Undibacterium parvum: one gene and its partner. The protein of the gene in region 2 interacts with the protein of the main gene of each other region in a pairwise test. Links are inferred from orthologs where the notes say so. Each region holds a gene or a part of one and is shown on either strand. Other genes may lie near its edges.

Region 1 (3,169 bases), 140 kb from region 2 along the record:
AAAGCAAAACAACGACGATACTTCACTGCCTCAAGCAAACTGCTCTAACGCAATAAAAACTGCACACTGCAACACTTTTATGCCACCTTGCTAGCTAGCAGTCTGCATGCATGCAAACTGAGCCTGGGCTGGCGTATCATTTTTTCATATAACAACTAAAAGAAGTTCTGACAATTCTTGGTGCAAAAAAAAGCGGACACTCAGGTCCGCTTTACTTTTATTCAGACAGTGCCGCGAACGCACTGTCGCGAATTGCCTCAACCGGGCCTACGCCGGCGATTTTGCGATATTTAGGCGCGCCTGGTTTGCCAGATTTTGCCCAATCACCATAGTAGCCAACCAAGACTTCAGTTTGCTCATGGTAGACAGCCAAGCGCTTGGTGACGGTTTCTACTTTATCGTCATCACGTTGGATTAACTCTTCACCAGTCTCATCATCGCGGCCTTCAACTTTTGGCGGATTGAATTTGACATGATAGGTACGCCCCGAACCGGAATGAACACGACGACCGCTCATGCGTTCGACAATTGCGCTGTCTGGTACATCAATTTCCAATACGTAATCGATACTCACTCCAGCATCTTTCATCGCATCGGCTTGTGGCGTGGTGCGTGGAAAACCATCGAACAAATAACCGTTAGCGCAATCCGCCTGAGTCAATCTGTCTTTGACCAAGCCTATGATGATGTCATCAGAGACCAAGCCACCGGCATCCATGACTTTTTTGGCTTCGATACCGAGAGCTGTACCGGCCTTGACTGCAGCGCGTAACATGTCTCCGGTAGAAATTTGAGGAATATTGTATTTTTCCTTGATATAAGTGGCTTGTGTACCCTTACCTGCTCCTGGTGCTCCCAACAAAATAAGACGCATTTTATTTCCTAAGACGAGTTTGAATTATTTAAGTTTTTGCTTGTTTTTGCTTGTATTTGCCGCATTCAGCTAAACCATCAGCTGAGTATATGCGTCATCTACGATTTACTTGATTTGATATTACTAGTTTAAGTTGCTGTATTTATTTTATTTTGCACTAGTAATATCACAGATTCTTTTCACGAAACTTACCACAGATTTTTAGTTAATTGATGCTTTGCCACCATATTGCATCGATATGCAACGTTATCCCACAATCTCGCCGGAATTTCGCTGTAATTTCGCTGCAATTTCCATCCCTAACACTCAATAAAACTGCCTGACCCGCTCTAAATCTTCCGGCGTATCCACACCAGGTGCAGGGCTCGCTGCACTCACGTGTACAGCGATCGCATGTCCATTCCACAACACCCGCAATTGCTCTAGCGCCTCTATCTGTTCCAGTGGCGATATTTCCAGCAAGGGATAGGCTTGCAAGAAATCGTTGCGGTAGGCATACAAACCTATATGGCGTAAAGGCGCATAACCAGCGGGCAAGGCATCGCGATTCAAGGCAAAAGCATCCCTATCCCAGGGGATAGTCGCACGCGAAAAATACATGGCACGCCCCTGCTTATCCAGCACCACTTTCACCACATTCGGATTAAACACATCTTGCACGCCGTCTAAAGCATGCGCGGCGGTTGCCATAGGCACACTCTGACTCACCAAATTAGCGGTAGCACGGATCAGATCCGGGTCTATCAGAGGTTCATCGCCCTGCACATTGACCACCACAGCATCGGCCGCCAAGCCCATGTTGGCGGCAACTTCGGCAATTCTATCGGTGCCGGAAGGGTGATCGGCACGCGTCATGCAGGCGGCAATGCCGTGCGCTTTACAGGCCGCGAGAATATCAAGATGGTCAGTCGCCACCATAATCTGGCTGGCACCGGATAATAAGGCGCGCTCAGCAGTGCGCACTACCATAGGCTTGCCGCCCAGATCGGCCAGCGGCTTATTCGGCAGGCGGCTAGAGGCCATGCGGGCTGGAATAATGACAGTAAAACCCATGTCTTACTTGGCCCGTTCAGTCGCGGCCAAGCTACGCGCCTGATCGCTCCACATGATAGGAATCCCATCTCGGATAGGAAAAGCCAGCGCATCTGCATTGCAGACTAATTCTTGCGCGGCCTTGTCGTAGACCAAGGGGCCTTTACACAAAGGGCAAACCAAAACATCGAGCAAACGTGCGTCCATCTTATTTCTCCGCAATCATAGTGAGTATTTGCGCCGCAAATTTTGCATCCAGTTGTGCGCTCACAGGCACCACCCAGATGCGCGCATCGTCGCGCAATTCGGCTATCTGACGACATTTTACTGCATCCTTTTCAGTGATCAGGATGATATCTGCCTCAATCGCACGAAAAGTTTCATTGGTAAACGCATGGTGATCCTGCAGCGCCAGCTGATCGAACTGCAAACCCGCAGCGCGCAACATTGCAAAATAACGCTCAGGATGACCTATCCCGGCTGCCGCAGTAATCCGGCGGCCGCGCATCTGCTGCAAACTGCTTTTTTGCTCGGGTAGCGCAAGACAAAATAAAGTATCAGGAATCAGTTGCATACGTTGCACCTGCTCGCCAATTCCCGCCACGCTCAGCCCCAGCGGAGCATTGAGAACAGTAAAGTCGCGCCGCCGCGTGCCTGGCTCGCGCAAGGGTCCAGCTGGTAATAAAAAGCCATTGCCAAGACCGCGTTGATCAAACATCAGGATTTCGACATCGCGCACCAAGGCATAATGCTGCAAACCGTCATCCGAAATAATCACATCGGTCTCTGGATAGGCGGCTAATAAAGCGCGTCCGGCAGCCACTCGGTCGCGCCCCACCATCACTGGGCAAGCCGCACGCAGCGCTATCAATAAGGGCTCATCGCCGACCTCGCTGGCCAAGGAATCAGCCCGCACTTCCGAGATCGTTTCGGCACTGGCACCATAACCGCGCGAAATCACACCCGGATGTTTGCCAGCCAATTTTAATTGCTGCGCCAGCCAGATCACCAATGGCGTCTTGCCGGTACCACCGATAAAGATATTCCCAACCATGATCACCGGCACCGCTAAGCGCGTTTGCGAGGTATAGCCGAGCATGATCAAGCCCAGTCTAAACTGTATGATTAGTTGAAACAGCTTGGAGACTGGCCAGAACAAGCAGGCCAGCACGCCGCGCCGCAACCAAGCACGTAATAAAGCTGCTTCGAGTAGCGCACGCAAGGGGATAAACTCCGCATAAAAGCACTAGGGCCGGTTAACAT
Region 2 (3,172 bases):
TCCTGATGTTCGCCTAAGGCGGTCATGCCATGCGCCTCTAACTGCGCCAGAATGGCAAGGATAGACTCTTCCCCTAGCTGGTATTCGGACAGGCGGGTCTTGATTCCTAAACTCTCAAAAAATTCACGGGTACGCACAATGGCGGCATCGATGCGCTGCTCTTCGCTGCCGTCGGTGATGTGCCAGACGCGCTCCGCGTATTGCAGCAATTTGGCGCGTTTCTGTTCACGCTGCACATTGAGTACGGATGGCAACACCAGTGCCAGCGTGCGCGCATGATCAATGCCATACAGGGCGGTAATCTCGTGCCCTATCATATGGGTAGCCCAGTCTTGTGGCACACCGGCACCGATCAAGCCGTTCAATGCCAGGGTCGCCACCCACATCAGATTGGCACGATTGTCGTAGTCTGGCTCCATAGACATCGCTTGCGGCGCGATCTCTATCAGACTCTGCAACAAGCCTTCGGCAAAGCGGTCTTGCGGTAAAGCCTGCACCGGGAAAGTCAGATACTGCTCTATCGTATGCACGAAGGCATCGGCTATCCCGTTAGCAATCTGGGTTTTCGGCAAGGTATAAGTTTTGCTCGGATCGAGGATAGAAAACTGCGGAAACACCAGGCGATTCATGAAGGAAAATTTCTCGTGGGTAGACTTGCGCATGATGACGCCGCCGCTGTTCATTTCCGAACCGGTCGCCGGCAAGGTCAGCACAGTTCCGAAAGGCAGTGCGCTCTTCACATTGCGTCCGCGCTTTTGCATGATCTCCCAAGGCTCGCCGTCAAAACCGACCGCAGCTGCGACAAATTTAGTGCCATCGATTACCGAACCACCACCGACGGCCAGCAAGAAGTCGAGCTTTTCGCGCCGCACCAGCTCGACCGCCTGCATCATGGTTTCGTAACTGGGATTAGGCTCTATGCCGGCAAACTCCATAACCACACGCGTGCCCAGAGCCGCTTTGACTTCATCCAAAGTACCGGTAGTCTTGGCGCTGTTGCCACCGTACAGTATCAATACTTTTGCAGTGGCAGGCACCAGATCAGCCAGTTTAGCGATGGTATTGGCACCAAAAACAATCTTGGTCGGATTGTAGAATTCAAAATTTCGCATAGGTTTCTCTTTCTTTTTCAATTTTACTAAGACTCAAATTAGACTGGTCGTCTAGCTCTACGGCAAAAAATTAAGCGAACTTTTCGGGTTCGCCCTCCTTAAACACTAGCGCCCATCACATTACAAACTACTTCGCTAAATTCAATAAACTCAGGGTTGCCAGCATGGCGCCATCCATGGCGCTGCGGTCGCGTCGCATCTTGCTCAACAAGGTCGCGCCCAACCACATTTCATACAAGGTCTGCGCCGTATGATGGGCGTCGATTTTGCCACTCAGCGAACCGTCCGCCATGGCGGCATCAATACAAACCGCCAGCCTATCGATAATCTGATCGGTACCCTGATGCAAGGCCAGGCGCATGGCTTCCGACAAATCAGAGACCTCACCGCCTAACTTCACCGCCAGGCACTTACCCTGCATGTCGCAACTGGCTTGTGATTCTAACCAACCGCGCCAATAGCTCATCAAACGCTCGGCAGCCGGTAGCGCCTGATTATTCAGTAACTTATCGAGGTACTCGAGATAGTCAGAAAAATAGCTTTCTAACAGCGCCTCACCAAATAATTCTTTGGATTTGAAGTAATGATAGAAAGAGCCCTTAGGCACCGCGGCAGCACTCAAGACCTCATTGAGACCAACCACAGAAAATCCTTTGCCCAGAATAATGGGCTTGGCGGTATCGAGTATGTGCTGTCTGACATTGGTGCGTGGAGTATTCATGGAGCGAACTATAAATCAAATTAGACCAGTCGTCTATGATTATTTTAGTCTCATTTTCACCCACGTCGTGACATTAAATCCCCGTTTATCAAAAAATAAACCATTTTATTTAACGCAAGGTGTAAGTTTCAGAATGCTGACGCGACTCAATCCTGTAGCAATAAGCAAGCAACACAGTCAGCGCCCCGCTACGGGCTTTTTCTTAACATTTAATTTTATTTAATTGGAGTCACACATGAAATCTACTTCCCTGAGCAAGTCCCTGAAAAACATCATTTCCGCTTCTGTCGTTGCTGCTGCAGCGATGGCGGCAGCGCCTGCCATGGCAACTTGCGCCGCCGCCGGCTGCTCGGCAAAAGTTGCTGGCTGTTCTGCTAAAAAAGGCTGTTGCGCGGCCAAAAAAGCTTGCTGTGGCGCGAAGAAAGGCTGCTGTGCGGCGAAAAAATCTTGTTCCGCCAAAAAGTCTAGTGCTAAAAAGGGTTGCTGTGCTGCGAAAAAAGCTTGTTGCGCCGCCAAAAAAGGCTGCTGCGCAGCGAAGAAGTAATCTTCTCTTAGCCTTGCTGGCGCTACCAGTGCGCCAGCAAAATTCGCCTTGCCCTTCCACCTAAACCGTTTTGCATTATGCGACTGCCCTTAGTCTTAACATCTGCGCCCGATTGGAGCACGCTGAGCGCCGCGCAGCTCAAACTGTGCTACCGCGCCGCCACCCGACTGGTGAACAGCATGCAGGATCTGGCCGAGCGAGATTGTCAGGTGGTTCAGGCTATCATCGCCAAACAAGACTTTATCGAGTGGCAGCATTATCCCGAGAATGATGTGCGCGACAATCAGCACGCCTCGCAGTATTTCTATCATGCTCATCCGGGGCTGCAACGGCCATTTGCCGAACATGGACATTTCCATTTATTTGTCCACGCAGAAGAGTTGGGCATGCGCCGCGCCAATCCGCGCTACTCAGCTGCCCCGGCCCATCTGTTGGCGGTATCGATGAATGCCCTAGGCGTACCTAGTGGTTTTTTTCTGGTGAACCGCTGGGTCACCAAGGGCCCATGGCTCAATTACGCCGACTGCGTGGCTGGCCTTGAGCAGTTTCAAATTAAAACCAGACAGAGCAATCCACAACTCAAGCGGATTAATCAGTTTTTACAAGCGCTCATCACTCTGTATCGCGCCCCGATACTGGCACTCTTGCAGCAACGTGATCAGATCATGCAAAACCTTTGCTCAACCCGCGATAGGCGCAGTGTTTTTGCCGATCAGAGCATAGAAGTCCTGTGCTATCACCCGATTAGCCTGATGGACGATATCGCAGCACTTGAACTAGCCCTTGAGCAAAGCA

The links.
Region 1: the proteins of EJN92_RS15905 (region 2) and kdsB interact in binary tests that used the Escherichia coli proteins (3 or more experiments, as listed by UniProt). The link is inferred for Undibacterium parvum from one-to-one orthologs.

The regions. Positions count from the first base shown.
Region 1 is NZ_CP034464.1:3,769,849-3,773,017, reverse strand. Bases 55-2,899 are described here. They hold kdsB (3-deoxy-manno-octulosonate cytidylyltransferase), read right to left. Parts: upstream 1,928-2,899; coding sequence 1,181-1,927; downstream 55-1,180. Other genes in these bases: lpxK (tetraacyldisaccharide 4'-kinase), read right to left, coding at 2,115-2,899; EJN92_RS16495 (Trm112 family protein), read right to left, coding at 1,931-2,113; adk (adenylate kinase), read right to left, coding at 218-874. Outside these bases: more of lpxK, read right to left, coding at 2,900-3,128. UniProt on the Escherichia coli protein: Activates KDO (a required 8-carbon sugar) for incorporation into bacterial lipopolysaccharide in Gram-negative bacteria.
Region 2 is NZ_CP034464.1:3,632,848-3,636,019, reverse strand. What follows is about bases 37-2,884. They hold EJN92_RS15905 (TetR/AcrR family transcriptional regulator), read right to left. Parts: upstream 1,834-2,884; coding sequence 1,240-1,833; downstream 37-1,239. Other genes in these bases: EJN92_RS15895 (DUF6969 family protein), read left to right, coding at 2,455-2,884; EJN92_RS15900 (hypothetical protein), read right to left, coding at 2,053-2,349; EJN92_RS15910 (iron-containing alcohol dehydrogenase), read right to left, coding at 37-1,112. In the rest of the region: more of EJN92_RS15910, read right to left, coding at 1-36; more of EJN92_RS15895, read left to right, coding at 2,885-3,172. UniProt on the Escherichia coli protein: Involved in response to both electrophiles and reactive chlorine species (RCS). Represses the transcription of the nemRA-gloA operon by binding to the NemR box.